3 regions of the Rhizobium sp. CB3171 genome follow, and region 3 is predicted to be linked to each of the others. Evidence: predicted binding sites of a transcription regulator. Region 3 holds the regulator's gene; each other region holds the start of a gene.

Region 1 (10,763 bases), 350 kb from region 3:
CGACTTTGCAGCAGAGCGTGACAGTCTCCGGTATCGATCTGACGGCCGAGCTGAAGGCGCACAATATTCCGCTGCGACCGCTCGGCGCAGCCGCGTTCAACGCGGTTGCGAAGCTGCCGCCTGATGTGCTCGAGGACTGGAAGGCGCGCGGTCTCATTGCCGATGACGAATACGACAGTGACGGCCAGGGCATGAAGCATCACTCGACGCCGATGTGGACCCTGCACACGACCTATTGGTGGCGCACCAAATTTCCAGCCCGCGCCAAGATCAGCGTGCAGCATCGCTATAAGCCGAGTGTCGGCGGCACGGTGGCCATCACCTTTGCCGGCGACGAGGACTACGAGAAGGAGCAGCTCAAGATCTATCAGACCAAATATTGCGTGGACGACGCTTTCCTTAAAACCGCGACCAAACTATCCGCTGCCTCCGACAAGGGCGGCCGCGCCTATACCGAAAGCTGGATTTCCTACGTTTTGAGCACGGGCGCCAACTGGTCCGGTCCGATCAAGCATTTTCAGCTGACGGTGGATAAGGGCAGCCCGGAGAACTACGTCAGCTTCTGCGGCAGCGGCGTCAAGAAGATCGGCCCCACGAGTTTTCAGATGACCGCAGAGGATTTTTCTCCTGAGCACGATCTCGATATTCTGATCCTCAATGCCGGATCTCAGAATTAGAGTATTGTTGCGCCTCTTGCACTGAGCAGAGTTAAATAATTTTAAAGCTGTAGCATCTAGTTATGCATGCGATTGCGATTGTCCTTTTCGGGGATAATCGCCTGCCATGACGGCTCCGCGGCTCTCGCGCCCAATCATGCCTCTTCCCAGAATTTTGGAGCATCCGGCTGCGCTCTCCCAGCGGGTTCGTCGATGTTCGCCAGGACCGGCGCTCAGGAGGCGCTTGCCCATGTTTGCGAAGAACCTTTCCTTGAATGGCAAACTCGCCATCACCTTTGCCGCACTTATCGCTATCTTCGCCTGCGTTTCCGCATTCGTTTACGCCAAGGAAGAAATATCGACCGCGGCCGCCGCCGAACAGGTCAAGTCACAGCAGCTCGTCAATCTGATCGACGATTCCCTGCAGGCCATGCTGGAACAGGCGGTCAACTTGCGCGGCTTCCTGCTGCTGCGCAGCAATAGCACCTATGGCGACGTTGGCACCAATCGCGATCGCATGCTGAAGAGCATGGCGGCCGCCAAGACGGTTGCCGCCGACGAGCCGGACCTGCTTGCCGCGATCGCCGGCATGCAGAAGGCGGCCGATCTTTATTTCCATCAGCTCGCCGAGCCGCAGATGAAGGCGCGCAAGGAAACCGAGATGCCGCTCGACCAGATCGTCAAGATCGGCCAGAACGAGACGAAGGGTCAGCTCGACGGTTTCCGTGAGGCTGCAGCCAAGATCAAGCAGGCTGCCCGCGCCAAGGCAGATGCCCAGTCAGCCATCCAGGATGATGCCAATAGCGAACTGCGCCTGACATTGATTGCCGGCGGCATCATCGCTTCGCTGGCTGCAGCCGTGCTTGCCTGGCTGCTCGCACGCACCATCGTTCGCCCGATCGTCGGCATGACTGCCGCCATGGCCCGCCTTGCCGGCGGTGAGCATAATATCGACGTGCCGGCCATCGGCCGGGGCGATGAAGTCGGCCGCATGGCTGACGCCGTCGTCGTCTTCAAGGAAGCGGCGATCGAGAAACTGCGTCTTGCCGGCGAGACCGACCGCATGCGCGGCGATGCCGAGCGTCAACGTCAGATGAACGACGAGCAGAAGGCGCGGGAAGAGGGCGAGATCCGCTTCGCGATGGAGGCGTTGGCCGGCGGGCTTGCCGCCCTGGCCTCCGGCAATGTCGCCGCGCGCCTCGAGCGTACCTTCGCACCGCAGCTCGACGGCGTCCGCGTCGACTTCAACAATGCCGTCGAAAAGCTGGAAGCCGCCCTGCAGTCGGTCGGCCACAATGCTTCGGCGATCAATGCCGGTGCCGGCGAAATTCGTTCGGCCGCCGACGATCTTGCCCGCCGCACCGAGCAGCAGGCCGCCGCCGTCGAAGAGACCGCAGCAGCCCTCGAAGAGGTGACGACGACGGTTCGCGATTCGGCCAAGCGCGCTGAAGATGTCGGCCATCTCGTCGAACGTGCCCGTCAGGGCGCTGAGAAGTCCGGCGATGTCGTGCGCAAGGCGGTCTCCGCCATGCAGCAGATCGAAAAGTCCTCGGGCGAGATCAGCAACATCATCAGCGTCATCGATGATATCGCCTTCCAGACCAACCTCCTGGCTCTGAATGCCGGTGTCGAAGCTGCCCGCGCCGGTGATGCCGGCAAGGGTTTCGCGGTCGTCGCCCAGGAAGTCCGCGAGCTGGCCCAGCGTTCCGCCAACGCCGCCAAGGAGATCAAGGCACTGATCACCACCTCGAGCGATCAGGTCAACACCGGCGTGTCGCTGGTCGGCGAAACCGGCAAGGCGCTGGAGCTGATCGTTTCCGAAGTGCAGGAGATCAACCGCCACGTCGGCGCCATCGTCATCGCCACCCGCGAACAGTCGACCGGGCTGCAGGAAATCAACACTGCCGTCAACAACATGGACCAGGGCACGCAGCAGAATGCCGCCATGGTCGAGGAACAGACGGCGGCGAGCCATGCACTCGCCCGCGAGGCAGCCTCCCTCAATGAGCTCCTGCACCAGTTCCGTCTGAGTGACATGCCCCGTGAATCCAAACGTCCCGCAGCCGTTACTGCCCAGTCCCGACCGGCTGCTTCGCCTGCGAGGGCATTGGGCCGCACGGTCGCCAAGGCATTTGGCGGCAAGGCCGCTGCGGCGGCTGTTGCCCAGGACGAGTGGGAGGAGTTCTGAGGCTGGCGTCTTGATGACGCCGGACCTCCGATGCTCTTTCTGACGAGCATCGGAGGCTTGGACGGAAAGGCCGTTTTGATCGGCGATCTGTCTCGCCTGTTTCGAGGCGAGACAGATATCAGTTAGCGGTAGCTGCCGAGGGTGGCTATGACCCTTGGCCAGCGCTACCGCGAAAGCGTTCCCTAGTACTTGGACGGAACGTAAAGCTCCGGCGGCAGCACCTTGCGCTCATAGTTGGGGTTGAAGACGCGCTCCGGCAGGGTGATGTCCTCGTGAGGCACGTCCTCATAGGGAATCTGCCTGAGCAGATGGTCGATGCAGTTCAGGCGGGCGCGCTTCTTGTCATTGCCTTCGACGATGTGCCAGGGCGCTTCCGGAATGTTCGTGCGCGCGAAGGTTTCTTCTTTCGCCTTCGTATAGGCTTCCCACCGCACGCGGGACTGCAGATCCATCGGCGAGAGCTTCCACTGCTTCAAGGGATCGTGGATGCGCACGAGGAAGCGAAGCTGCTGCTCCTCGTCGGTGATCGAAAACCAGTATTTGACAAGCCGAATCCCGGAGCGAACCAGCATGCGTTCGAACTCGGGTACGTCGTGAAAGAACTGCGCGACCTGATCTTCCGTCGCAAAGCCCATCACACGCTCGACACCGGAGCGATTGTACCAGGACCGGTCGAAGAGAACGATCTCGCCGCCCGCCGGCAGATGGGGCACATAGCGCTGGAAATACCATTGGGACTTTTCGCGGTCGGATGGCGCTGGCAGCGCCACGACCCTGGCAACACGGGGGTTGAGCCTTTGGGTGATCCTCTTGATTGCCCCGCCTTTGCCCGCCGAGTCTCGGCCCTCGAAGATCACGACGACCTTCTCCTTGTGATAGGTCACCCAATCCTGGAGCTTGATCAGTTCGGCCTGTAGCGACAGCAAGGTGCGGAAGTAGTCGATACGCGGCATCGCAGCCGGATGTGCCTTCTGGTAAATCTTTCGGATCTCTTCGGAAAGAGCCGGTTCCGAGAGTTCCAACTCATAGTCTTCGTCTAGCGTATCGGCCAGTTCCGCTTCAAGCCAGTCGGAATACTGGTGCTCTTTGTCTGAATTGTTCAAGGTTCTCTCCGCTTCTCGATGGCAGCTAACGACAGCAGTCGATGCATGATCGCTCTTAAAAACGCGAACATGCCCGTTCCTGCATTGCTGCAAGTTCCGCTTTGTTCATGACAGTTAGATGACTGATTGCCGCAAGATGCAGGGCGAAGAACGTCGTGCTCAATTCTAATCAGCAAAAGCGGGCTGGATGCATTGGCTTCAAAGCCAGCGACCTTTGCGCATTCAAATCAAAGCGCTGTGCCCTGGACGCACATCGGGTAGGGACCAAGCCCCAAGCCGAATCGATAGGCATAGGGCAAAAAGTGCCGGAAGATCGAGACCCGAACAGACGGTAGATGATGGCGAGTTTAGCCGAGCTTACCCGACGACCTCGATAATCCGGCTGCGGCCCAGCGCCTTGAACACCGTCTGCACGATGCCGGCCCGGTCGAGACCGGCTTTGGCATTCATGACTTCGGGCTTGGCTTGCTCCATCCAGATGTCGGGCATGACCAGCGTGCGGATCTTCAAACCATTGTCGAGCAGGCCTTCCGTGGCGAGGAACTGCATGACCTGGCTGCCGAAGCCGCCAACCGAGCCTTCCTCGATGGTGATCAGCACCTCATGATGGCTGGCAAGCTGGCGGATCAGATCGTGGTCGAGCGGTTTGGCGAAACGAGCATCGGCAACCGTTGTCGGCAGTCCGGCCGCATCGAGATCTTCGGCGGCGGCAAGGCTGTCGGCGAGCCGGGTGCCAAAGGATAGCAGCGCCACTTTCGAACCCTGCTTGACGATGCGGCCCTTGCCGATCTGAAGAATTTCGCCGCGTTCCGGCAAATCGACGCCAACGCCTTCGCCGCGCGGATAGCGGAAGGAGATCGGGCCAAGATCGTAGGCAGCAGCCGTGCGCACCATATGCTTCAGCTCCGCCTCGTCGGCGGCGGCCATGACCACGAAGCCGGGCAGGCTGGCGAGAAAGGCCGTGTCGAAGGAGCCGGCATGCGTCGGCCCGTCGGCGCCGACGAAGCCGGCGCGGTCGATCGGGAAGCGCACTGGTAGCCCCTGGATCGCGACATCGTGCACCACTTGGTCATAGGCGCGCTGCAGGAAGGTCGAATAGAGCGCCGCGAAGGGCTTAAAACCCTCGGCGGCCAGGCCGGCCGCAAACGTGACGGCATGCTGCTCGGCAATACCGACGTCGAAACAGCGGGCCGGGAAAAATTCCTGCAGCTTGTCGAGACCGGTGCCGTTCGGCATGGCGGCGGTGATGCCGACGATCTTTTCGTCCAGCATCGCTTCCTGCACGAGCGCATCGGCGAAGACGCTGGTATAGCTCGGTGCATTCGGCTTCACCTTGGCTTGCGCGCCGGTGATGACGTCGAATTTGTTGACGCCGTGATATTTGTCCGCCGCCGCTTCGGCAGGGGGATAGCCCTTGCCCTTTTGCGTCACGACATGGATCAGCACCGGGCCCTGAGCATGGTCCCGCACATTGCGCAGGACCGGAAGAAGATGGTCGAAGGAGTGACCGTCGATCGGGCCGATGTGGTAGAAACCCATCTCCTCGAACATCGTCCCGCCGGTGACATAGCCCCGCGCATGTTCGACGGCGCGGGTAATGGCGCGGTCGACATTCTTGCCCAGATAGGCGGTGAGCTTCTTGCCGAAATCACGAAAGCCCATATAGGTGCGGCCGGAGGCGAGGCGCGCGAGATAGGCGCTCATGGCTCCGGTCGGCGGGGCAATCGACATGTCGTTGTCGTTGAGAATGACGATCAGCCGCGCGTCGAGCGCGCCGGCATTGTTCAGTGCCTCATAGGCCATGCCGGCCGACATCGCGCCGTCGCCAATGACGGCAATGACGCGGCGGTCGGTATTGTCGAGTTCGGCGGCGACCGCCATGCCGAGACCGGCGGAAATCGATGTGGAGGAATGCGCGGCGCCGAAGGGATCATATTCGCTCTCTGCGCGGCGGGTGAAGCCGGAAAGTCCGTCCTCCTGGCGCAGCGTGCGGATGCGGTCGCGCCGGCCGGTCAGGATCTTGTGCGGATAACATTGATGACCAACGTCGAAAATCAGACGGTCGTTCGGCGTGTCGAAGACATTGTGGATGGCGATGGTGAGTTCCACGACGCCGAGGCCGGCGCCAAGATGTCCACCCGTGCGCGATACCGCATCGATCATCTCGTCGCGGAGCTCGCGGGCGAGTTGCGGCAAATCCCGGTCCTCCAGCTTTCGCAGGTCGGAAGGATAGTGGACCTGGTCCAGCAGGGGCGTCTCTGGCATATGTGTCAAGGCTGAAGCCTCTTTCTTACTATTCTTGGGCAGCGGCCCGCCTTTATCTCAAAAAAGATTGCGACAAAAGGCGACGAATTCAAGGAGTGCCTGAACAAGAAACATTTGGCATTGTTATGAACTCGTTAGCTTTCCGGCAAAGGAATAAATTCTTCCTCGTCTCCCGGCACGATATCGAAACGGCCGGTGCGCCATTCTTCCTTGGCTTTTTCGATGCGTTCCTTGGAAGAAGACACGAAATTCCACCAGATATAGCGCTTTGAATTGAGTGCCGCACCACCAAAAAGCATCAAATGACAGCCTTTTTCAGCCGCCTCCAGGGCAATCGCATCGCCGGGGCGGAAGACAAGGAGTTGATCCTGTTCGAAACGGTCGCCCGCAACAATGAGCGAGCCGGAGAGAATATAGACCGCACGTTCCTCATGCCCGGCGCCAAAAGGAAACCTCGCGCCGGGCTGAAGCTGAAGATCGACATAGAGCGTGTCGGAAAAGACTTTGACCGGCGAGGTTACCCCCTCGAAGCTGCCGATGACCACGCGACCCGTCGCTCCGCCGTCGTCGATCAGCGGCATGTCGCTCTTTTCGGTATGGGTAAAGGCCGGATCGATCTCTTCCTTGTCGTCCGGCAGGGCTAGCCACGTCTGCAGGCCGGACATCGCCAGCGGATGGCCGCGCAGATTGTCCGGCGTGCGCTCGGAATGTACGATACCGCGCCCGGCCGTCATCAGGTTGATATCGCCGGGACGAATGACCTTTTCCGTCCCGAGGCTGTCCCTATGACGGATTTCGCCGTCGAAAAGATAGGTGACGGTCGACAGGCCGATATGTGGATGCGGCCTGACATCCAGTGCTTCGCCGGGCCGCAGCACCGCAGGACCCATGCGGTCGAAAAAGATGAATGGCCCCACCAGCCGCCGCCGACTGCTCGGAAGCGCACGACGGACGAAGAAGCCGCCGAGATCGCTGGTGCGGGGAATGATGAGATGCTCGATCGCGTCGCAGGCGAAGGCATCGCCGGGCAGCGGATCTTTTCCAGGGAAGAAGGACATGACGAGCGCTCCATTCGGTTGAAAGCCAACCTAACGGCAATAGGTCGGAAACTCAAATCTTGCGCGCGCGGGCTTCACTGCCCGTCCAGCGGCTCCGTGCCTTGGGGCTTGCCGGCGCGGTCGAGCCTGATCTTCTCGATGCGGTTCTCCGCTGCCGAGAGCAGAGCCTCGCAATGCTTCTTCAGCGCTTCGCCGCGCTCATAGATGGCGATGGATTCGTCGAGCGCGACGTCGCCGCGTTCCAGCCGCGCGACGATGCTTTCGAGCTCCGCCACAGCCTTTTCGAAGGAATAGCCGGACACATCCACTTTGGCGCTTTCGCTCATCATCAACCCTTCATCATGCGCAGAATATGCAGGCCTGCCGATTCGGCGAGGCCTTCCAGATCATAGCCGCCTTCGAGCAGGCTGACGACCCGGTTCTTGGCGCTGCGGTCGGCGGCTTCCAGAATGCGCCCGGTCGCCCAGTCGAAATCCTCGCCGGTGAGATTCAATTGTGCCAGGGGATCGCGATGATGGGCATCGAAGCCGGCCGAGATGAGGATGAGGTCGGGGCGAAAATCGTCGAGTGCCGGCAGCACGCGTGATTTGAAGGCCTCGCGGAAATGGTCGCCGCCGGTATTGGGCGAAAGCGGCGCGTTGACGATGGTATTATGCGTGCCGCGCTCGTCCTTCTTGCCGGTGCCGGGGTAAAGCGGCATTTGATGCGTGGAGCAGAAGAGCACCGAGGGATCGTCCCAGAAGATGTCCTGCGTGCCGTTGCCGTGATGCACGTCCCAGTCAACGATGGCGACGCGCTCGGCTCCATGGGCCTTCTGCGCATGGCGGGCGGCGATTGCCACGTTGTTGAAGAAGCAGAAGCCCATGGCCTTGGACTTCTCTGCGTGGTGGCCAGGGGGGCGGGCCGCGACAAAGACGTTGTCGGCCGCGCCGGAGAATACGTCGTCGACTGCCGCCATTGCGCCGCCGACGCCACGCAGGATCGCCTGCAGCGTCTTCGGGCTGGCATAGGTGTCGGCTTCGAGCTGGTTGATCTCGTCCTCGTCACCCCCGTCGGGGATCGAGCGCATCACAAAGGTGAGGTGCTCTTCCGGATGGGCAAGCAACACGGCGTCTTCATTGGCGATTGGCGCCTGGCGCCGGTCCAGTCGCTCGAAGTTCGGATGCTCCAGCGCGATATTCAAAGACCGCAACCGGTCAGGCCTCTCCGGATGACCCGGGGGGGTTAGATGTTCCAGAAAAATCGGGTGCTCGTAAAGACGTGTGCTCATGAAACCAATCTACAGACGGGATATGACATCTGCTACCGGACATGGGCAGTATCACCATAATGTCAACAATCCATCTTAACCACGTTGGGCTACCAACCGTTTACTTCTTGAGGCGCGATGTTAAGCTTTCATTAAGGTGCGAGCCGTCGGCCAGGGTTTTGCGTGATGATGAGTCTAGAACGATCCGATGTCATCGAAATGCGGGTACCGCCTCGCGATGTCGACAGGCAAGGGCAGATGTTCATCGCCTCCTACATCTCCCAGGCGGAAACGGCGCTGTCGAATTTTTGGCGCGCCCGGCCGCTGGTGAGCGACGAGCCGGTCTACATCGCCACCAAGGCTTCGTGCGCGCTGCACCGGGCGCTGCGTTATGACGATCTCGCCCGCTTTTCGGTCAGCGTCAACAAGATCGGCGGCAAGTCGATCGGCTTCATGGTCCTGGTCGAAACCGGCAATGAGGTGGCGGCGGAGGTGGAAATTCTCTGGCTCGCCGTGCGCGGCGAGGAACACGATCCTGTGCCGCTGCCGGAAGATACCCGCGACTGGCTCTACAAATACCTGGATTGATTTCTAGCTGAGCAGCTCTTTGCCCGAAAGCCGCGTCACAGTTTTCGCTGCGTGACCCTTCGGTCGGGCATTATGCTCAGCTTCGCTGCGGCAGCAGGGGGTAGCCAACCATGACGGCGCGGCCGACGAGGGCGGCGACGACAGCTTTGACGAGGTCACCCGGAACGAAGCCCATCGACCCCTTGAACGCGTTGTTGAAGCCGAGATTGGCCCCGATCGCGAGCCAGGCGATGCCGAAGGCGTAGAGAACCACGACGCCGCCGATCACTGAAGCGATGAAGAAGCCGATGCCCTGGGCAAGGGCCGTTTGCTCGGCCTTCACCAGCCGCTCGGAGAGATAGCCGGTGACGTAGGCGGCGAAGATCCAGCCGATGAAGAAACCGGCCGTCGGACCGGCGAAGACGGCAAGACCGCCACGGCCGCCCGACAGCACCGGCAGGCCGATCGCCACCAGCACGACGACGATCAACACCGCGATGGCGCCGCGCTTCGCGCCAAGCACCACGCCCGCAAGCATCACGCCGAGCGACTGTGCCGTGATCGGCACCGGAATGATGCCGATCGAGATCGGCGGCAGCAGGCCGAGCGCCACGATGATGGCGGCAAAAAGCGCGGAGAGAACGAGGTCGCGGGTGGTCATGACGGCTCCAGTCGAAAACAGTGTCTTTTCAATGCCGCCGAATGCCCCTGGCGTCAATCGCGGCTGCGATATTATCGGCATCGCGCAGCGTCAGGATGATCAGCGGCACCAGCGCTGTTGTCATGCGGATTTTGATCCCGCGAGCTTCATGCGCCTCTCGGATGGCGCGGTAACGGTCTAGAATTTCCGGAACGAAGCGCACGACGAGGCCGACCGAAAGACCGATATCGGCCGCCTTCAAGAGGCCGATCTTTTCCAACGGCGCGGCAAGCGCCGTGATCTCGTCGATGAAAGCGGCGATCGACGTCGTGGCCGTCACCACGGCCGCGAAAAACACCAGCGCGGTCAGCCGCAACACGGTGACAGCAGCGACATGGACGGGATTGAAGATCAGGCTGAACAGCGCCACGACGATAATGGTGAGAACGACCGGCCGCAGCCGCTTCAACGCTTCGCTCACGGGCAAGCCAGTGCTGAAATAGAGGAGGGCGCCGATGGCAACGGCGAGGCCAAGCAGTGCGAGGTTGTCCGTCAGGAACAGCAGGATGCCGAGGGCCGCCAGCGCGCCAAGCTTCAGACGCGGCGCCAGCCGGTGCATCCAGGTACTGGCATCGACGTGCAGCGTCTGCATCAGGCAGCCAACTCCCTGTAGCGGGCAACCGCCTCCGTCGGCGGCGCATCCGCGATTAATCGACCTTGATCGAACAGCAGCACCCGATCGAAATCCTCTATCAGCGACAGGTCATGGCTGATGACGATGACATGCTCCGGCAGCCCGGCAATGGTTTCCTGCACCAGCGCCCTGTTCCGGAGATCGAGCTGATTGGTCGGTTCGTCAAGAATGAGGATGTCAGGTCCGGTGACGAGCACGGAGCAGAGAGCGGCCATCTGCAGCTCGCCGCCGGAAAGTTCATGTGCGCGCCGCTCCGCCAGATGGCGGACGCTGAACCGGTCGAGAATGCCGTCCACCGCCGCCTCGATCTCGCTCTTGCCGAGGCCGCGCGCCTTGAGGCCGA
Region 2 (10,763 bases), 420 kb from region 3:
CCTTCGAGGACAAGGCCGTTCTGGAGTTTTTCGAAACCTCCGGCCGAAACCTGCTTGCCGCAGAAGCGGCCGCCGGCGTTAAGCATCATATCGCGCTCTCGGTCGTCGGGACCGAGCGCCTGCCGCGCAGCGGCTATTTGCGCGCCAAGATGGCCCAGGAGAATCTGATCAGGAGTTCCGGGATACCCTATACCATCGTTCACTCGACGCAGTTCTTCGAGTTCCTGGCCGGCATCGCTCAGTCGGCAACCGTCGGTGAGACCGTGCACCTGCCGGCCGTCAATTTTCAGCCGATTGCGTCGGACGACGTCGCTGATGTCATGGCGGACGTGGCGCTTGCGCCGCCGGCGAACGGCATCGTTTACATCGCCGGGCCGGAGAGGGGGCGCTTCACCGACATTGTCGCGCGGTTCCTGAAAGCGGCCAATGATCCGCGCAAGGTCGTTGCGGATCCGCACGCACTCTATTTCGGCACGGAGTTGGATGACCGCTCGCTCGTCCCGGAGGAAGGCGACAACCCGCGCCTGGGCGCCATCGGCTTCGACCAGTGGTTCAGCCAATCTGCTCGCAAGAACTGACGATCGATCATCACGGCGTCAGTGAAAATGCCAGCAAAACAATGCGTGCTCGCCCGCTCGCGCATTCGCACAGAGGCTGACGCTGTTCGTTCCCAAGACTTGCTGGTGTTGTGAAAGTGGCGCCGCGTCGCGGCGCCACCTCGATCGGGCTCTTCGGTCTCGGGGATAGCCGAAACCTCGAATGAAATACTTGTCGCCCCTCGGACACCTCAGGAGGCCATGATGCGGATCGAACGACTAAACACAATGACATCGGCTCGCCTGATGGTGATCGATATCAACGCCACGCTGGAAACCGCCGCCCTCTCGCTTTCCAATCCCGGGATAGGATTGGCTGTCGTGAGCGGCGAAAATGGCAAGGCAACCGGCGTGCTCAGCAAGTCCGACCTTATTCGCCACCTTATGGACCGAGAACCGGACGCTTCGGTGGTGACACTCATGAGTCGGAATATCGTTTCCTGCGATCCCGATGACGAGCTCCTAGCCGCTTGGCAGATCATGGTGGCGCAGCGTCTGCAAAACATGCCGGTACTCGGCGCGGATTCGAAGCCTCTCGGCATTCTCGATATCCGCGATGCGATGAAGGTGCTGTTTGAGCAAGAACAGCTACAGGAGCATATGCTCGCAGATTACATAGCGGGATTGGGCTACCGGTAACTGATGGTGGCTTGAGATTGCCTAATCGGCCCGATGTTCAAACATTGCCGACATTAGCCGTCGTCGCATTCCATCGCGCCTGGGATTGAGGCGGTTCCTTCGCAATTGCCCGAGCCGTCCGGCTCGTAGGAAGCTTTTCCACGCGCGCCGAGATGATCATCATGCTGCAGCTATATCTTGAAGGACTCGCGAGGACTTCTCTTGCATGGCTGATCACTCTCGAGCTGGCCGGCATCGTCGTGTGGCATTTGATCCCGCGCTGGCGTGTGAACCTCCGGCTTGTCGTGGAGATTGGCTTCTTTGCCGCGATGACCGCCGTTCTCATCGGCAGCGACATCTCGCCTATCCGGTTTCAAGGCTACGGCCTGGAAGACGCGCATGCTTTTGCCGTCATCATGGCGAAATTGCTGTGGTGGCTTCATCTCGCATGGGCGATCATCGGTTTCGTGCGCATCTACCTGGTTCTCGAAGGCAAGCCACACGAGGAGCACCTTCTCCAGGATATCGTGGTCGGGCTGGTCTATCTTTGCGTCACCTTGTCGGCGCTGGCCTTCGTGCTTGGCATTCCGATCGGAACGCTGGTCGCCACATCAGGCGTGATTGCTATCGTCCTCGGTCTGGCACTGCAAAACACCCTCGGAGATGTCTTCTCCGGCATCGCTCTTACTCTCGGGCGGAGCTATTCCCTGGGCGATTGGATTCTGCTCGCGGACGGGACGGAGGGGCGTGTCATTGCCAGCACCTGGCGGTCGACACAGGTTCTGACCGGAGCAAACAACGTCGTCGCTCTGCCCAACAGCGTCCTTGCCAAACTCGGACTGACGAACATCAGCCAGCCCGATGAAACGCATCTTCTCAAAATGACGGTGCGGGTGGCGCCGACGCGGATGCCCTCCATCGTCGAGGACGTCATGCAGTCGGTCTTGGCCGGTTGTAATTCGATCGTCAGGGAACCGCCCCCACAGGTGGCGCTGAAGAATTTGGACGCTGTCGCCCTGGAAATCGAGCTGCAGTTCTGGGTCAGGAATCCATCGCTGCGCACGAAAGCCCGAAATGAAGTGATGGATCTGTTTTATCGCCACTGCAAATCCGCCGGATTGCTGTTGGCGATGCCACCATCGGCTATCGCACTCATGAGCGAACCGCCCAGCGAAGAGCGCGCCAAGCCGCCTGAAATAACGCCGCTTGCCCTCATTGAGGCGATTCCCATTTTCTTCGGTCTGACGATGTCGGAGAAGGAACTTCTGGCCCGATCATGCGCGGTCCGTGAATATCAGAAGAACGACATCATTGTTCATCAGGGAGAAATGCTGGCCTCGATGATGATCATTCGCGCAGGGATCCTCGCAATGCGCTATGGCGAGCAGGAACAGAGACGGCTTTCGCCCGGGGATTTCTTCGGCGAGAGCGGCTTGCTTGCGGGAATGGGCGAAGTCTGCACACTGCAGGCGCTCACGCGCGTCACCGTCTATGAAATCGATCAACAGAGCTTTGCGCCGCTGCTCGGCGCGCGCCCGGCCATGGCGGAGGAGATAGCTGCGAGACTCTCCGCCCGAGCCGATCATGTGCGCCATCTGCCTCTCTCCAAAACCGGACAGGAGCGCAGTGCGCGCGCCCTCCTGAAGGCAATGCGGACGATCTTCGGCAGCTAACGCTTATCAAGCGTACCGCCATCAGTGACGGCAAACCTCATTAGGGCCACCGACATGCTCGGCAGCTTCCCATGCGACGGCTTGGCTGTTGCCTCGGAGATACCGAGCCTTATCTCGTGCCAGTCAATTTCGAGAATGGTTGAGGTTCTGGTGCTTTACCGAGGATGGGCTTTTTTCCCCTGAACTTGATGAGAATGTCTTCGCCGTCCACGGAAGCCCGCGTGCGCTCAAGATCTTCCCGCTCGGCAACAGCCTGATTCCAATGTTCCTGATCACGGCCGTGAGGACGGCCCGCTTCTTCCCACAGAGAATATGCACGTCTTTTGATCCACTCATGTCCCTGTTCAGTCGGCATTATGCTCTCCTCCACATCAATGATTGTTTTTTGGAAATTTTTGTCTCGACGCATGCCGTGCCGGCGGACGCCAATGCTTTGGTGGGAATTTTCGCGCCCCTCGATCACGCACAGAAAACCATCATCTGAAGGGAATGTTCCCGGCCTTTGATAAGAATCATGGACGCCGTGGATCGGCGCATTTGAAAGGGTGGGCTGAGCTCCCTTTTGGGAGCCATGACAACCATGGCCCCTTGACGCTCAGAGGTTGCTTCACAATTATCCATTTAGTTACTAGCGTCGCGCTTGGTTCGAGAGACATCGCGTTGGCGAGCGTCGCCTATTCATATCCCAGGAACCAAGCGGAGGATGCGATGGTTACCGCCGTTGACGTCAAAGCCCCACTGATATCGCTGGCATTTTCGACACTAGGCTGCGCAGAGCTGGAATTGGATGAAGCCCTGGCTCTGGCCGCACGTCATGGCCTCGATGCGATCGAAATTCGTGCTCTCGGCGGTATGATCGATCTGCCGGCCTATTTTGCCGAGCGGTTCGGCACTCCGGCAGGCCTTGTCCATGCGCTCGAGCGAGCCCCTGTGGCCATTTGTGCGCTCAACACGTCGATGCGCCTCGTCGGCGCTGCGCCGCAAGCGAAGGAAGAGTTCCTGCGTTACCTTCCCTGGGCCGAGGCGGCCGGCATAAAAGCGCTGCGCATTTTCGATGGCGGCGGCACCGGTGATGCCGGCGAACTTTCCGAGGCGCTGTCGACACTGGAATGGTGGCGCGAGACGGCCAGGCGCGAGGGTTTTGCATCGGATATCATGGTGGAGACACACGATTTTCTGGTGCATCCGGACGCGCTCGGCCGCTTTCTGGAAGCGGCACCCGATTGCGCCCTGCTCTGGGATACGCATCATACCTGGCGCAAAGGCGGACAAGATCCCGCGGAGACCTGGAAGCAAGTCCGTCGCAACACCAGGCACCTGCATGTGAAGGACAGCATCTCGAAGCAAAGCGGGAAGCTGCCATATACTTACACGCCCCCCGCCGCCGGCGAGTTTCCGATGGCGGCGCTGCTCTCCGCATTGGCCGCCGATCGCTATGACGGCGTCATGAGCCTCGAATGGGAGCGGCTGTGGCATGCAGATCTCCCGCCGCTCGACCACGCCCTGCGGGAGGCAAGGCAAGCGAACTGGTGGCCGCAGTCCGATGCAGGCGATCCCGAACGGTAAGCCTGTCAGGATTTTAACGGAACCCGTGCCGGAGAAACTTGGGCGTCTAAGCCATGCTTCAATATAGCGGCCCCATGGTTCGCGGCGGAAGATTGTCGCCGCCCGCTTCGGCAGTAATTGAATTAGTAACTAGAAAAACTCGTATCAATTGAATGTTCGATGACACTAGTTTACATATTAGTAATATAGTGATTCTAAGTCAGTTGTCGCCCTGATGCGACATTTCTGCTTGGGGAAGGAAAATTCTAGTTACCTTGAGCTAAAGGGTCCGGGAGATGGAAAAGGCGGCTTTTAGGCACCAGAAATCCCATGCTCCCCCCTTCTTTGCGTCTTTTTCAGACGTTCCCTTTTCTTTCCGAATTTCTGTTCGCTGCCCATCTTGCAGCCTTTGGAGGCTTGATGAGCGGTAGAGGAAACCGGATTGACAAGGGGCATAGCGCCCTGATTTTAAAGGCAATCGCCAAGGGCGGCTTGAGCTTTGTCGTACAACCGATCCATGACGCCCAAGACATTGAAGCGATCCTCTATGCCGAATGCCTGGCGCGTGTAACGGATGCCGAGGGTGTCGTTCACACCGCAGGCGCCTTCGTGCCGCAGTTGGAGCGACTGGAAGGTCGCTTCGACCTCGATCTCCGCATGCTGGAGTTGGTTCTGTCTGCCTTGACGGCGGATGCGGCACTGACACTCGGCTGCAATCTATCCGCAGCCACTTTGTCCGCGCCGGATCGATTTGCCGACATCTTCAATCGAATCAGCCGCCAGCCCGAGCTCACGTCCCGGCTTGTCGTTGAAGTTACCGAGACCTATCCGCTCGTCGGCGCGCCCGTCGAGCGGTTGAAGATGATACGTGCACTCGGTTGCCGCATTGCGATCGATGATTTCGGCACCGGCTATGCGACCCCCTCGCACCTGCTGCAGGTTACGGCCGATATCGTCAAAATCGATGCGTCCTTCATCCGCGATATCAGGCCCGGCCGGGATGGCCATGATAGCCTGTATCACTTGGTCGGTTTTGCATCCTGTCTGGCGCCCCTGGTTGTTGTCGAGGGGATAGAAACCGAGGCGCAATTGGAGGCGGCACGCTCGACCGGCGGGACGCATGCGCAAGGCTTCCTTCTGTCCAGGCCCATGGCGCTTCAGCAGCTTCCACAAATGCGTAAATTCGGCCTACGGGAGGTTGGATGAATATTCCGCGCCTTGTCTCGCGAAGCTGCTCGGCAAAACGAACCTGGGGCCAGGAGTCCATCGGCGGGACGCGCGGCTTGATCGCGGAGGTGACGGCATGATCAAACATCCTTCCTTCGCTCGGGACCATGATTTCTCGGCCGCACAGGATGTGCAGGCGCAAGCTCGGCTTAGTCTGCTATTCGAGGAGTTGCAGGGCCTGTTCCCCGGTGCTTCGTACATCGGTAGCGACTTGCCGTTCGCTCTTGTGGGCGGAGACGAGCCGCACATCGTTATTCACAACATCTCGGGAAATGCCTCCGGACGGGTCACGATCGATCCCGAAAACGGCCTTTATGTCTTTTGTGAACTCGACAGCGCCACCGGCATCGTACTGGCGACGGCGAGCGAAGAGCGGCTGATCGATGAGATCGTCGCACACCTCTCCGCCAGCGACGACAACCTTGTGCCGCGCACCGTGAACACCGCCGTCGGCGTTCTCGTCGGCCAGACGGTGGAGGATGTCGAGCGAAAACTCATCCTTCAGACACTGCGTCATTGCAACGGCAATCCAACCTATGCCGCCTTCATGCTCGGCATTCCCCTCATCCTCCTGTGTACCAAGCTGGCCACCTACTTTGCAGATCCTGCAAAGGACTTTGCGGATCCTGTAGATGCGGCTGGCCATGCAGAGCCCGTGAAGAAAGACCGGCAATGAGCAGGCGTCCTCATCAAGAAATGCCAAGGGTGCCGCAACCAAAACCTGTGGAGTTTGAAACCGATGCAAGATTCACGAATGGGTTTGTACATGAAGCAGTCACGCGAGGCGGCCGACGCCAGGCCACATGAGATTCGGGAAACGATGATGGATGCTTTCAATAGTAGAAGAGACCTGCCCCAGTCGCAAACGCATGTTCTGTTTGACGGCTGTGTGAAGATTGTTTCGGCCTATGTCAGCCACAACCCTGTTCTTGCCGGCAGCCTTCCGAAGCTGATCGCGGATGTGCATGAAGCGCTGCAGGCTTTGAATGGATCCGCATCTCCGATGGAGTCAGCCAAGCCTGTTCCGGCCGTCGATCTCAAGAAATCGGTGACGAACGACTACATCATTTGCCTCGAGGACGGGAAACGCTTCAAGACGCTCAAGCGGCACCTGCGCGTTCATTACGGCATGACGCCCGAGGAATATCGCGCAAAATGGGGTCTTGCTCCCAACTATCCGATGGTCGCCCAGAATTATGCGAATCGCCGTTCGGAACTCGCCAAGCTCTCCGGTCTCGGCGCCAACGGCAACAAGCCGCAAGAATAATGGCGCCTCAAGGGCGCCATCATCTCTTGACGATATTTTTGCCTGCTGAGCCGCCGCAGCTCGATAGCTCGGCGGCACCGGTCAAAAGACCTGGCGCAGCACGATGAACAGCACGAAGGCAAGCGCGATCGAGGCGGGCAGCGTCAGAATCCAGGCCATCAGCATGTTGCGGACGGTGGACCACTGCAGACCGGAACCATTGGCGGCCATCGTGCCGGCGACGCCGGAGGACAGGACGTGCGTGGTCGAAACCGGCAGGCCGAGATGGTCGGCCGCACCGATCGTCAGCATGGCGACGACTTCGGCGGCGCCGCCCTGGCCATAGGTCAGGTGCGTCTTGCCGATCTTTTCGCCGACGGTGACGACGATACGCTTCCAGCCGACCATGGTGCCGAGGCCGAGTGCCAGCGCCACCGCAACCTTCACCCAGAGCGGAATGAACTTGGTCGCGTGATCGACCGCGGCGTGATAGTTGGTCACGGCCTTCAGATCATCCGGGCTCATCTGCAGCAGCTTCTGCTTGTCTATGAGCTTCAACGATTCACCGATCAGGTAGATGTCGTTACGAACGTTGCCGACCAGGCCGTTCGGCAGTTTTTCGACGCTCGGATAGGCGGCGATTTCAGCGCTGGTGGCGTGGATATAGGCCTGCAGTGCTGGCGTCGTTTCGTCCGTCCAGGTCTTGCTCTTCACGGCAACGCTGACGGCAGCCTTCGGGTCTGCGGGCGTGGCGACGCCGGCCTTCACATACTTGCCGAGTACCGTCTCGACCTGCGCCGAGGCTGCCTTGTAGGCATCGAGGTAATTGACATCGGGCGTCTTGTTCAGCGCGAAAGCGGTCGGTACTAGGCCGATAAGGATGAGCATGATCAGACCCATGCCCTTCTGGCCATCGTTCGAACCATGGGCGAAGCTGACGCCGGTGCAGGTGAAGATCAGCAGGCCGCGGATCCACAGCGGCGGTGGCGTATTGCCCTTCGGCGCTTCATAAAGCTCCTTGTTGCGGATCAGAACTTTGGAGACCAGCAACAACACAGCGGCTAGGCAGAAGCCGATGATCGGCGACAGCAGCAGCGACAGGCCGACATTGCTTGCCTGCGACCAGTCGACACCGCTCGTGGCGGAACCGGCCGGCGCCAGGAACTGATTGGCAAGACCGACGCCGATGATGGAGCCGACGAGCGTGTGCGAGCTCGAAGCCGGTAGGCCGAGATACCAGGTGCCGAGGTTCCATACGATGGCGGCGGTCAACAGGGCGAAGACCATGGCAAGGCCGGAGCCCGAGCCGACCTGCAGGATCAGTTCGACGGGCAACAGCGCCAGAATGCCGAACGCGACGGCACCGGAAGAGGTCAGCACGCCGAGGAAATTAAAGAATCCCGACCAGATAACCGCAAATTCGGCCGGCAGCGAACGGGTGTAGATGACGGTAGCGACCGCATTGGCCGTATCGTGGAAACCGTTGACGAATTCGAAGCCGAGCGCGATCAGCAACGCCAATCCGAGCAGGATCCACGGAACCGCCGCCGCATTGGCAAGATCGTTGCCAAGGGCATAGCCAACGTAAGCAAGGCCGCCGAGTACGACGATGCCGAAGAGCGGCAGGAACCATTTGGCGGAACCGCCTGCGCCGTGAATAGGGTGGTCACCACCCTCCGAATTGCTTGAAACGACGTCGACCATCTCAAACTCCCTATCGCAAATAAGGTCTTCATTTAAGCGCGGTTGATGACGCTCTCGTGACGCGTACTCGTGGTGTCGATACTGAACTTCTTGTTGCGAACGTCTCTCCTAAGGCGGCAGTGGGCGACACGCGCATTGCAACTCCACGTTCAACGTCTTGATTTTGCCGCGAAAAGGCCTTTTTCGGTTCACCCGGGGTTCAGCCAGCGGGGATTTAAATCCGCTTGTAAGGGACTTGAATGGAGATCATCACGATGAGATTGCCCGTGATTGCCGTTGCTGCCGTACTCGGCAGCCTTGTCGTATCTTCGGCAGAAGCAATGCCTATCGCCGCTGTTGGGACCGTGGCTAAAGCGCCGGTCGTCAACGTTGATTATGCCTGCGGCCGTGGCTGGCATTTGACGCCGCGCGGCGTATGCCGGCCGAATCGCTATGGGCCGCCGCGCGGTTATGGCTGGGGATATTACAGGGCGCCACCGCCGCGTTGGGGCTGGTATGGCCATCGCCCCTATTATCGTGACGGATGGGACGGTGGTTGGCGAGGCCGGCCGCGTGATTGGTAAAATAAGGCACACCGCCGTCCGGTGACGGCGGGTGTCGTCTACTAGAGCGGGAAAGCGATTCATAGAATCGCTTTCCCGCTCTATCTCTTTGTTTTTACGCATCCGGACGGAAAACCGCTTCGCACTTTTCCTGGAATTGCTCTAATCGGCAATGGCCGGTTTCGTCCGCAGGAGCCGCGCGCTCCACCACAGCGCGGTCACTGCCGTCATCAGCGCCAGCATCGTTGTTGCGAGGCTTTTGATGTGCAGAAAGATGCCGGCGAGCCGTGGCCGGATCAAGTCGGCCGTGTTGAAGCCTTCGTTGCTGAATTGGCAGAGAATAAGCGACAGATTGTTGCGTACCAGCGCGCCGTCGATCTCCGAGACGAGCTCGCCGGCGGCAGCCATTTCGTCCTTCATCGTACGCATCTGCAGCAGCGCCATCTTGGCGGCGGCGAGATAGGCATGCGAGCATTCGTTAAAAGGACTGTCCTCATCGCCAACGCTTCCCGGCATGACGCCCCAAAGGCAATAGGCACGCTGGATCTGTGCGAAGTTCAGCACGCGACGGAAGGACTCGTCGGTATCGGACGCCGATGAGGCAAGCGCGATGATGCGCCCGTAGTAAGGAGCGATCACGGCCATTTCGCCATGGGTCAAGCTTGGTATCGGAATGCCCGCACGAGTTCCGGACGAGCTGCCGCTATGCGCCTTCGCCTCCAGCGGCAAGCTGAGTGCGCAGATCAGATAAAAGACCGAAAACAGAATGGCTGGTCTCAGCCAGTATATCCCCCGCAAAAAGTCATGCGGGGGACATGTCAGGCTTGCCATTTCAGGCCCGGCGAATGGATGTGCGACCGTAGCGAACCTGCGGCAGGTCACGTTCGGCCCATGCCCCGAAGGCGAGGCCGAGTGTCGCCCACAGGATCGCGTGCATGCCGAGCGACGCGATGCGGAAGCGCCAGAGCACGACGGCGGAGAACTGCTCCGGCACTTCGTTGATCGTCGGCAGGAGGTATTGAACCAGGCCGATGAACACGATGTAGGCGATGCCAGCGAAAATCACGCCGTTCCATGAACCGTAGCGTGTTACCAGACCGCGGACGAGGGACACCGCGGCAACCATGGCGACGACGGAGGCAACGATCATCACGAAGAACAGCTCGGTCCTGGCGCCGATCGTGTCCGGATTGCCGACCGCTGGCGGATTGGCTGGATATTTGATGTCGGGAACCAGGGAAATGGCGATGAAGGCGGCAATCGCCAGCAGCGCGGCAGTGCCGCGGGCGCCAAAGGGGCTGACACGGCCGTAGACATAGGCGAAGACCAGGGCGAAGAGCCCGCCGACTGCCGTTGCATAGACCAAGGCACCGGTGAAGAGGCCGAGGCCTGCCTGGGTGGCGCGGCTAATGATCTCCGGTTCCGGGGCTTCGCCTGCCGCCTGGGCAGCCTGCTCTTCAAACGCGATCGCCCGCTCGACGAGCGGCTCGCCGAAAGTATGGGCGAAGGCAAAAATGAGAACACCCGCCAGCACTCCGACCAGCATGCCGCGGAGCAAAAGACGTCCAACCATGTTCCAGACCCCTTAGTGGCAGGGGAACCCGAGCAGGTG
Region 3 (10,763 bases):
GATCTGTTCCGACTGGCGGAAATAGGTGCCGGCGATCTCCTCGAGCGACGCGCCGTCAAGCGCGACGATCCCCTGATAGGGCTGGCTGAAGCGACCCTGATCGATGGTGAAGGCGAGGACGCCCTTGCCAAGTAGTTGTTCCGGTTCGGTCTTGCCGGCAGCCACGGCCTTGGCCAGCGCCTCGTCATCGAAGCGGGCATAGGCGCGGACGTTCTCCGGCGTCGAGAAATCGGCGACCAGAAGGTCGACCGGCCCGTCGCTCTTCGTCTGCACGGTGAACTTGCCCTCGAACTTCAGTGACGTGCCGAGCAACACGGTCAGCACCACCGCCTCGGCCAGCAGCCGGGCAACCGGGGCCGGATAGCTGTGCCGGGCGAGAATTGCGTCCAACAGCGGCCCAAGCTGCACGGCGCGGCCACGGACATCAAGACCCTCTACCTGGAAGGGAACGACATGATCGTCGCCGGCAAAATCGAATTGACCCAGCGAGGCTGCACTTTCCGCCATTGCTCTACTCCTACTGCGCCCGCGACATCAAACGCGGTTCTATATCTTCAGATCGCGCCCAGGCACCAAGCAAGAATCGACTTTTGCGCATGAAGGCGGTTTTCCGCCTCATCGAAAACAACGGATTGCGGACCGTCGATCACCTCGTCCGTCACTTCCTCCCCGCGATGGGCGGGCAGGCAATGCATGAACAACGCGTCCTTGCCGGCCTGTGCCATCAAAGCCGCGTTGACCTGATAGGGCTGGAAGACATTGTGACCGCGGGCCCGGTGCTCCTGATTCATGGAAACCCAGGTATCGGTTACCACACAATCGGCGCCGGCGACCGCACGGTCAGCATCATGCGAGAGCATGATTTCGGCGCCCTCGTTGCGGGCCCAGTTCAGATAGTGATCCTTCGGCTCGGAACCAAGGGGTACGGCCATGTTCATGCGATAGCCGAAACGGGCAGCCCCTTCGACCAGCGAATGCAGCACGTTGTTGCCGTCGCCGGTCCAGGCGATGGTCTTGCCCTTGATCGGACCGCGATGCTCCTCGAAGGTCATGATGTCGGCCATGATCTGGCAGGGATGCGTGTCGTCGGTGAGAGCGTTGATGACCGGCACGGTCGCGTGCTGGGCGAGTTCCAACAGGCGCGAATGTTCGGTCGTGCGGATCATGATGGCGTCGACATAGCGCGACAGCACCTTTGCCGTATCGCCGATCGTCTCGGCGCGGCCAAGCTGCATTTCCGTGCCGGACAGGAACAGCGTCTCGCCGCCGAGCTGGCGCATGCCGACATCGAAGGAGACGCGGGTGCGGGTGGATGGCTTCTCGAAGATCATCGCCAGCATCTTGCCGGCGAGCGGCTTGTCGGCCGCACCTGCCTTCAGCGCCTGCTTTCGCACGATGGCATCGTCGATGATGCTGCGCAGATCGGCAGCCGCGACGGCCGAGAGATCGAGAAAGTGTTTCGGTGAAGCCATGTCCCTACCTGTACTCCAAAAATGATAACGCCCGCCGTGGGGCAACAACGCCCCCGATCAGCGGGCGCTGAACTCAAGCCGACTTCTTGACGCGGGCGGCACGCAGGCTTTCGGCGGCACGTTCGATGCGGGCAATGCCTTCGCGCGCCTCCTCGGCCGTGACCACCAGCGGCGGCAGCAGACGGATGACGTTGTCGCCGGCCGGCACACCCAGCAGATGTTCGGCGCGGATCGCCTGCAGCAGGTCCGCCTGGGGAATGGCCGCCTTGATGCCGAGCAACAACCCTTCGCCGCGAACATCCTCGATAATATCCGGAAAACGATCCTTGAGCGAGGCCAAGCCCTGGCGGAACACCAACGCAACATCGCGCACATGCTGCAGGAAACCGTCTGATAGCACGACATCGAGCACGGCGTTGCCGACCGCCATGGCGAGCGGATTGCCGCCATAGGTCGAGCCATGCGTGCCCGCCTTCATGCCTGCGGCCGCTTCCGCGGTCGCAAGGCAGGCACCGAGCGGAAAGCCACCGCCGATGCCCTTGGCGACGGCCATGATGTCAGGCGTGATGCCGGCCCATTCATGGGCAAAGAGCTTGCCGGTGCGTCCGACGCCGGTCTGAACCTCGTCGAGGACCAGAAGCAGGCCATTCTCATCGCAAATCTGACGCAGGCCGCGCAGGAACTCGTTGGTCGCCGGGCGGATACCGCCCTCGCCCTGCACGGGCTCGATCAGGATCGCGGCTGTCGCATCGGTGATGGCGGCACGCACCGCGTCGAGATCGCCGAAAGGCACCTGGTCGAAGCCGGGCGCCTTCGGGCCGAAACCTTCGAGGTACTTTTCCTGGCCTCCGGCGGCGATCGTCGCGATCGTGCGGCCATGGAAGGCGCCTTCGAAGGTGATGATATGGAATTTCTCGGGATGACCCTTGTAGAACTGGTAGCGACGCGCCGTCTTGATGGCGCATTCCAGCGCCTCCGCACCGGAATTGGTGAAGAATACCTTATCGGCGAAGGTCGCCTCCGTCAGGCGCTTCGACAATTTCTCCTGACCCGGCACCTCATAGAGGTTGGACAGGTGCCAGACCTTATCGGCCTGCGACTTCAGCTCTGCAACCAGATGTGGATGGGCGTGGCCAAGCGAATTCACCGCGACGCCCGCGGCGAAATCGAGATAACGCTCGCCGGTCTCCGTGATCAGCCACACGCCCTCGCCTCGCTCGAACCGCAGCGGAGCACGCATATAGGTGTCATAAAGCGGCGCGGTTTCAGCCATGGCGCATTCTCCTCGATCACAACCTTTAGGGCCAATCGTTTCCTTCGAATGAAACGGGCCCGGAAAAATCAAAAATGCCGCCTTGCGGCGGCATGGGCACTATTGATGTTTTGCACTGCGATGTCAACAAAACTGGCGATTTAGCAGGTGCGGCAGAGCGCCTCTCGATGGATGGCATGTCTTCGACAACTTATATTGCATAAATGCCACTCACGTATAGCAAGTTGGGGAAAACCTCGAAATCGATTCCTCAAGATTCCCGCGACTCTTGTCACGGAGTCAGCCTCACACTAGGTTAAAAACCAATTACTAGACTGCATGCGGCGGAACTAGTCACCACAATTTTAAAGCGTTTCACGCCTCGACCCAATTCGAGGCAATGGTGAGGGATTCTGCCATCAGAAACGCGATAGCGGAGACAGGGCATGAATTGGACAGACGAACGCGTCGAGAAGCTGAAAAAGCTGTGGTCCGAAGGTTTGAGCGCCAGCCAGATCGCGGCACAGCTCGGTGGTGTCAGCCGTAATGCCGTCATCGGCAAAGTGCATCGCTTGAGCCTGCCGGGCCGAGCGAAGGCCGGTGGTGCGGCAACCACAGCTCGAGCGCCGAAGCGCAATACCTCGGCCCCACGCGCGCCGAATTACGCCTCGCGCGTTGCAACCCGCACGGTTACCCGCCAGCAGGGTGCGACGATGCTCAAGGAAGAGGTCGAGATCGATACGGTCAGCGAAGTCGAATATCGTCCGGCCGCCAATGTGGTCGTTCCGATCTCGCGCCGCCTCGGCCTGACGGAGCTCACGGAGCGCACCTGCAAGTGGCCGGTCGGCGACCCGCTGAAGGAAGATTTTCACTTCTGCGGCAATGACAGCCCGGACTCTTCGCCCTACTGCACCTACCATCAGCGGCTGGCCTATCAGCCGGTGCATGACCGGCGCCGGGCCGCGCACTGAACCACACCAGACAAAGGAAAAACGGGCCGAAAGGCCCGTTTTCTGTTTCCGCCGCTATGTTGGATGGCCAATCGGGTTGCCCCGATCAGGCCTCCCCCATCAGGCCTCCATGGAATAACCCGCGCCGCGAACGGTGCGGATGACGTCCTGCATGTTGGAGAAATTCAGCGCCTTGCGCAGGCGGCCGACATGCACGTCGACGGTGCGTTCGTCGACATAGATATCATGCCCCCACACGCCGTCGAGCAACTGAGACCGAGAGAAGACGCGGCCGGGGGACGACATCAGGAATTCCAGAAGGCGGAATTCCGTCGGCCCCAACCGCACTTCACGGCTCTTTCGGTGGACGCGATGGGTTTCGCGGTCCAGTTCGATATCGCCGCAGCGCAGTACCGTGGACAGGACCTCCGGGCGGGCTCGGCGCAACATCGCCTTGACGCGGGCCATCAGTTCCGGCGTCGAGAACGGCTTGACGACATAGTCGTCCGCGCCGGTGGAAAGGCCGCGCACGCGCTCGCTTTCCTCGCCGCGAGCGGTGAGCATGATGATCGGCAGGCGCTCCGTCTCCGGCCGCATGCGCAGCCGACGGCAGAGCTCGATGCCGGACACGCCGGGGAGCATCCAATCGAGGATCAGAAGATCGGGGATGCGCTCCTGGAGGCGCAGCTCAGCTTCGTCGCCTCTCAGGATAGTGTCGACCTCGAAGCCCTCGGCCTCGAGATTATAGCGCAGCAGAACGCTTAGCGCTTCCTCGTCTTCTACAACAGCAACTCTCGGAACCATGCGCCTCTGGTCTCCTTCTCTTGGTGTCTACTTTATTCCGTTACCGAACCGACGGTGTTGGCGGTATCGTCCTTCGGGCGCTCGCCTTCGGGCTGGGCACCGGTCGCCATGTAATAGATCGTCTCGGCGATGTTCGTGGCATGGTCGCCGATGCGCTCGATGTTCTTGGCGCAGAAAAGAAGATGCGTGCAGGTGGTGATGTTGCGCGGATCTTCCATCATGTAGGTCAGCATCTCGCGGAAGAGCGAGGTGTACATGGCGTCGATTTCCTCGTCGCGTTCGCGGATCGACACGGCCTTGTCAGGTAAACGGGTCGAGTAGACGTCGAGCACTTCCTTGAGCTGGACGAGCGCCAGTTCGGAGAGGTGTTCGATGCCGCGGGCGAGACGACGCGGAACGCCGGTGCCCTGCACGGCGATGACGCGCTTTGCGGTGTTCTTGCCGAGATCGCCGACGCGCTCCAGATCGGCGGCGATGCGGATGGAGCCCATGATTTCACGCAGGTCCGCAGCCATCGGCTGACGGCGGGCGATGGTGACGATCGCCTTGTCGCCGACTTCGCGCTCGGCGTGGTCGAGAATGACGTCATCGGAGATGACCTTCTGCGCAAGGCTGGCATCGCCGTTTACCAGGGCGCGGACGCTGTCGCTGACCATCTGCTCCGCCAGGCCGCCCATTTCGGAAATGCGGCGCGTCAGGAACTTCAGGTCTTCGTCGTAAGCGGAGAGAATGTGTGTTGAGACCATTTTTTTATCCTCTAGGTGAAAGATGTGAAAGGAACCGCGCGGGGAGCATCATCAGCCAAAACGGCCCATGATGTAATCCTGCGTGCGGTAATCATCGGGATTGGTGAACATCTTATCGGTATCGTTCTCCTCGACCAGATGGCCGAGATGAAACATTGCGGTACGTTGCGAAACGCGGGCTGCCTGCTGCATGGAATGCGTCACGATGACGATCGTGAAGTTTTCCCGCAGCTCATGAATGAGTTCCTCGACTTTGGCGGTGGCGATCGGATCGAGCGCGGAGCACGGCTCGTCCATGAGAATGACCTCGGGACTGACGGCGACGGCGCGGGCGATGCAGAGGCGTTGCTGCTGACCGCCTGAGAGGCTAGTGCCGGCATCATAGAGCCGGTCCTTCACCTCGCCCCACAGCCCGGCCTTCTGCAGACTGGTTTCGACGATATGGTCGAGATCGCTCTTGGACCGATGCAGCCCATGGATACGCGGACCATAGGCCACATTCTCGTAGATCGACTTCGGAAACGGATTGGGCTTCTGAAACACCATGCCGACGCGGGCACGCAGCTCGACGACATCGATTGAGTTGTCGTAGATATCCTGATCGTCGAGCGTGATTTTGCCGGTGACGCGGCAGGTGTCTATCGTATCGTTCATGCGGTTGAGGCAACGCAGGAAGGTGGACTTGCCGCAGCCGGAAGGACCGATCAGCGCGGTGACAGTGTTGGCGCGGATGTTCAGATCCACGTCGAACAGCGCGCGCTTCTCGCCATAATGGACCGAGACGGCCTGACCGATCATCTTGTAGGGGATCGTCATCATCTTCTTGGCCAGTGCTTTTTCGCTCGCGGCTTCCGTCATCATGTTCATTCCATCGCCTCCCGTCACCAGCGCCGCTCAAAGCGACGGCGTAGCAGGATGGCCCCGATGTTCATCGCAACAAGGAAGAAGAGCAGGACGATAATGGCCCCGGAGGTTCTTTCGACAAAGGCGCGCTCGGCTTCGCTCGCCCACATGTAGATTTGCACCGGCAGGGCCGTCGAAGGATCGAGCGGCCCTCTCGGATAGTTGGCGACGAAGGCGACCATGCCGATCAGAAGCAGCGGCGCCGTCTCGCCGAGCGCATGGGCAAGGCCGAGGATCGTACCCGTCAGGATACCCGGCATGGCGAGCGGCAAGACGTGATGGAAAACCATCTGCATGCGCGATGCGCCAAGCCCGAGCGCGGCACTGCGGATCGACGGCGGCACGGCGCGCAATGCCGAGCGGGTGGCGATGATGATCATCGGCAGCGTCATCAGGCTCAGCACCAGCCCGCCGACCAGCGAGGCGGAACGCGGCAGGCCCATAAAGTTGATGAAGACCGAGAGGCCGAGCAGGCCGTAGACGATCGACGGCACCGCGGCGAGATTGTTGATGTTGACCTCGATCAGATCCGTCAACCGGTTCTTCGGCGCGAATTCCTCAAGGTAGATCGAGGCGGCGACGCCGACCGGCAGCGCCAAGACCAGCACGGTCAACATGAGATAGAGCGAGCCGATTAGCGCGACGCCGAGACCCGCGGCCTCCGGGCGACTGGAATTGCCGGACAGGAACAGACCGGTATTAAACGCCTCGTGCAGGGCGCCGGCGGCGGCGAGCTGCCTCATCCAGGCGAGTTGCTGGTCGGAGACCTTGCGGTCCTTTTCGTCCGCCGTCAGGTCGATCTGTCCCTTGTAGGCAGAGTCGATATTGGCACTGGCGAGGAAAGTGACCTTCACCGTCTTTCCGATGACAGAGGGATCGGCCACGACCTTGTCGCGCAATGCAATGCGTGCGCCGTCCGATACCATTTCCATCGCCTGGCGCACGAGCGCCCGATTGGAAGGATCGATGCCCAGCGCCTTCACCACGGCGTCGCGTACCAGCGCCGTATAGTTGGCTGATATCAGGACCTTCGGATCACTGGCCCCCTTGCCTATGGGATCGATGACCTTCTCGGTGAACTCGATCGGCAGGGCGATGGAGGTCTGCACGAAGGCAGTGTAGCCGTTGCGGACAACGGTCGAGACGAGAATAATCAGGAAAACCAGTCCGAAAATGACGGCGGCCATCCCATAGGCACGAAAACGCCGCTCGGCCGCATAACGTCGCTTGATGCCGATATCCCGCCGCGCCGGAGCGCCTGGCGTCAATCCGCGCGACATATTCGGTGCCTGGGAGGATACGACATCGCTCATTCGTATTGCTCCCGGTAGCGGCGGACGACGTAAAGCGCGTAGACATTCAGGCAAAGGGTCAGACAGAACAGCGTTATGCCGAGTGCGAAGGCAACCAGTGTCTGCGGCGATGTGAATTCCGGATCGCCGGTCAACTGACTGACAATCTTCACCGTGACCGTCGTCATCGGCTCAAAAGGATCGAGCTGCATGCGGGCGGCAACGCCGGCGGCCAATACCACGATCATGGTCTCGCCGATCGCCCGTGACGCCGTCATCAGCAGCGCGCCGACGATGCCCGGAAGGGCCGCCGGCAGGAGAACGCGCTTGACCGTTTCCGAGCGCGTGGCGCCAAGGCCGAGCGAGCCGTCGCGCAGCGACCGCGGCACGGCCATGATGATGTCGTCGGACAGAGAGGAGACATAGGGAATGAGCATGACGCCCATGACGAGGCCGGCGGTCAGCACGCTCTGCGCCTCGATGAAATTGGCATAATTGCCGGTCAGCAAGCCATTGAGATCAGCCGAGATATCTCTCAGGAAAGGCCCTACCGTGACGAGCGCAAAGAAGCCATAGACGATGGTCGGAATGCCGGCCAATACTTCGAGCATCGGTTTGGCGACGGAGCGCACTCGCGCCGAGGCATATTCGGCCATGTAAATCGCGGCAAACAACCCGACGGGAACGGCGACCAGCATGGCGACGAAGCCGATATAGAGCGTTCCGGCCAGCAACGGAATGAGACCGAACGTGCCAGACGTTTGTGAGCCGGCGCCGGTGAAGCGCGGGTCCCAGACGGTACCGAAGAAGAACTCGGCAGCCGGGACTATGTTGAAGAAGCGGGCGGCCTCCGACAACATCGAAGCGACGATGCCGACCGTCGTCAGCACGGCGATGGAAGAGGCAATGATCAGGCCGCCGAGAATGACCTGTTCCACCCGGTTGCGGGCGCGAAAACGCGGCGCGATGGCACGCAGGCCGTGGATGGCACCGAACAACGAAAGAATGATGGCCGCCACGGACATGACGACATGGCTCACATGCCGCATGCCGTTATATTTATTGGCGGCGTCTATCATATAGCCGGTCGGCCGGATAGCGAGCGGGATGCCTTTCTGTGCCAGGACCAATTGCAGATCGGCCGAGCCGTTGGCGACGTTGGCAAGGTCCCGGTCATCGAGCTGGCGCATGCCATGGGCTATGCTGCGCACTATGCCGTAGGTGAGCTTAAGTTCGGCGGTCGAGAGGGATTTCACCTCCTCCGGAAAGGATTCGACCACGAAACGGTCGATAACCTGCGGGCTGACCACCAGCCAGGCGCAGATCAACGCCAACGCCGGCAATACCGCCCAGATGGCCGCATAGGCGCCGTGGTATCCAAGCCGCGAATGCATGGCCGAGGATCTGTTGCCCGACAGCGCAGCCGCTCTCGTCCGCCCCAGCACGAAAGCAAAGGCGCCGATGATCGACAGACACAACAGCAGCAGTGACAAACTCATTCCCATTCCCCGGCGAACGCCGGCACGGCGGCAAGCCGCGCCGACGGGCAGTCCTTATGCAATCACATGATCTTCCCGTCCGCGAAATCCTTGCGAATCTGGTCACGCTCGGAATCCGGCGCCGGCACCAGGCCGTATTCGGCAAGCGGGCTGTCCGGTCCGATCATCTGATCGCTCGTGAAGAAGTCGACATATTCCTTCAGGCCCGGAATGACGCCGAGATGCGCCTTCTTGACGTAGAAGAATAGCGGCCGCGACACTGGATAAGTGCCGTCGGCGATGGTTTCGCCCGAGGGCACGATGCCGCTCACCGGCGCGACCTTCAGCTTGTCGGCATTGTTCTGATAGAAGTAGAGGCCGAAGACGCCGATGCCATGCTTGTTGGCGTCGATGCGGGCGAGCGTCTCGGGATAATCGCCGTCGATATCGACCGCTGCCCCGTCCTTGCGCACCGCGACGCATTTCTTGGTCTGCTGATCGGGATCGGAGACGGTCGCCTTGATGACGTCGAGCGCACCGGAGCCCTTGCAGCCGGCGGCGAGCACCTTCTCTTCGAAGACCTCGCGCGTGCCATGCTTCTCACCCGGAATATAGGCTTCAATCTCAAAGGCCGGCAGGGCCGGATTGATCTCCGACCACTTCTTATAAGGATTGGGAACCAACTTGCCGTTCACCACGACTTCGGCCGCCAGCGCCTTATAGAGATCGGCCGGCACGAATTTCATGTCGGGATTGCTTTTGTCGAAAGCGAAGACGATGCCGTCGTAGCCGATCTTGACCTGCTGGATATCGGCAACGCCGGCAGCCTTGCAGGCCTCGACCTCGCTAGCCTTGATGGGGCGCGACGAATTGGCGATATCGATGGAATCGGGGCCGACGCCCTTGCAGAATTCCTTGAGACCGGCACCGGAGCCGCCGGATTCAACGACCGGCGTTTTGAAATTCGTGAAGGTCTCACCAAAACTCTCGGCAACGATCTTGGCATAGGGGAATACGGTGGAGGAACCTGAAATCTGAATCTGATCACGGGCCGCGGCGGCGCCAGCGAAAGCGGCGGATGCAACCAACGCGATGACAGACAGTTTCAACGTGTCCATGGTGAACCCTCCCTGACGGGCTTTGAAGAGCGCGACGGCGAACGGAGCATCCGCCTGTTCAACATCTCTTTTTAGCGGTCAAAGCACCGCCCTTTTATGTCAGGCGAGTGAAACAATTATGACAGATCAACCCCTTGAAATTTATCAATGAAGTTGCGCCGAAAAGGGGTGATTTACGAAGGCGTTCAGAAGCGGACCGTAAAGTCCGTTCCTTTCCCGACTTCCGACTTGACGATAAGCCGTGCGCGGTGACGGGTGAGAATGTGCTTGACGATGGCGAGCCCGAGGCCGGTGCCTTTTTTCGAGCGGCTGTCTTCTACATTGACGCGATAGAAGCGCTCCGTCAGGCGCGGCACGTGTTCCGCCGGGATGCCCGGCCCTCTGTCCGAGATGATGACCTCGACGGCCTGGCCCAGTTCGTTCAAGACGGAAACCTCGACCACCTTCCCTTCCTGACCATATTTGCAAGCATTCTCGATCAGGTTTTCGAAGACCTGCACCAGTTCGTCGCGATCACCCAGCACCTCCACCTTCCCCGGCGGCAGATGCAGATTGATGGTAACGTCGAGATCGTCGGCAAGCGGCAGCAGCGCGTCGCGGACATGGCCGAGCAACGGCACGAGATCGACCTTCTGATCCGGCGCGATGTGCGATTTCAGCTCCAGCCGCGACAGCGACAGGAGATCGTCGACCAGGCGGCTCATGCGCGTCGTCTGGTCGAACATGATGCCGAGGAAGCGCTGCTGCG

What was found. The regulator PhoB, encoded in region 3, activates phosphate uptake and scavenging genes when phosphate is short. The targets are predictions, from matches to a motif close to TGTCATNNANCTGTCAT.
Region 1: the regulator PhoB is predicted to act here: its motif matches at 4,055-4,071, upstream of ppk2 (polyphosphate kinase 2).
Region 2: the regulator PhoB is predicted to act here: its motif matches at 8,655-8,671, upstream of QA648_RS17975 (inorganic phosphate transporter).

What each region holds. Positions count from the first base shown of each region.
Region 1 covers NZ_CP121652.1:498,937-509,699, forward strand. The annotation lists gene QA648_RS02405 (DUF4424 domain-containing protein) at 1-677, shown strand, start outside; gene QA648_RS02410 (methyl-accepting chemotaxis protein) at 907-2,844, shown strand; gene ppk2 (polyphosphate kinase 2) at 3,027-3,947, opposite strand; gene dxs (1-deoxy-D-xylulose-5-phosphate synthase) at 4,305-6,221, opposite strand; gene QA648_RS02425 (pirin family protein) at 6,347-7,270, opposite strand; gene QA648_RS02430 (exodeoxyribonuclease VII small subunit) at 7,345-7,596, opposite strand; gene QA648_RS02435 (histone deacetylase family protein) at 7,599-8,540, opposite strand; gene QA648_RS02440 (thioesterase family protein) at 8,706-9,107, shown strand; gene QA648_RS02445 (biotin transporter BioY) at 9,184-9,747, opposite strand; gene QA648_RS02450 (energy-coupling factor transporter transmembrane protein EcfT) at 9,776-10,378, opposite strand; gene QA648_RS02455 (ABC transporter ATP-binding protein) at 10,378-10,763, opposite strand, start outside.
Region 2 covers NZ_CP121652.1:3,695,265-3,706,027, forward strand. The annotation lists gene QA648_RS17935 (SDR family oxidoreductase) at 1-578, shown strand, start outside; gene QA648_RS17940 (CBS domain-containing protein) at 825-1,235, shown strand; gene QA648_RS17945 (cyclic nucleotide-binding domain-containing protein) at 1,397-2,887, shown strand; gene QA648_RS17950 (DUF2934 domain-containing protein) at 2,997-3,242, opposite strand; gene QA648_RS17955 (sugar phosphate isomerase/epimerase) at 3,596-4,453, shown strand; gene QA648_RS17960 (EAL domain-containing protein) at 4,853-5,638, shown strand; partial or broken gene QA648_RS17965 (helix-turn-helix domain-containing protein) at 6,117-6,224, shown strand; gene QA648_RS17970 (MucR family transcriptional regulator) at 6,426-6,926, shown strand; gene QA648_RS17975 (inorganic phosphate transporter) at 7,008-8,609, opposite strand; gene QA648_RS17980 (hypothetical protein) at 8,864-9,172, shown strand; gene QA648_RS17985 (hypothetical protein) at 9,314-9,919, opposite strand; gene QA648_RS17990 (CbtA family protein) at 9,984-10,724, opposite strand; gene QA648_RS17995 (CbtB-domain containing protein) at 10,737-10,763, opposite strand, start outside.
Region 3 covers NZ_CP121652.1:149,148-159,910, reverse strand. The annotation lists gene QA648_RS00790 (Hsp33 family molecular chaperone) at 1-507, opposite strand, end outside; gene argF (ornithine carbamoyltransferase) at 555-1,472, opposite strand; gene QA648_RS00780 (aspartate aminotransferase family protein) at 1,546-2,745, opposite strand; gene QA648_RS00775 (GcrA family cell cycle regulator) at 3,171-3,695, shown strand; gene phoB (phosphate regulon transcriptional regulator PhoB) at 3,795-4,478, opposite strand; gene phoU (phosphate signaling complex protein PhoU) at 4,511-5,224, opposite strand; gene pstB (phosphate ABC transporter ATP-binding protein PstB) at 5,276-6,091, opposite strand; gene pstA (phosphate ABC transporter permease PstA) at 6,106-7,440, opposite strand; gene pstC (phosphate ABC transporter permease subunit PstC) at 7,437-8,918, opposite strand; gene QA648_RS00745 (substrate-binding domain-containing protein) at 8,981-10,015, opposite strand; gene phoR (phosphate regulon sensor histidine kinase PhoR) at 10,201-10,763, opposite strand, start outside.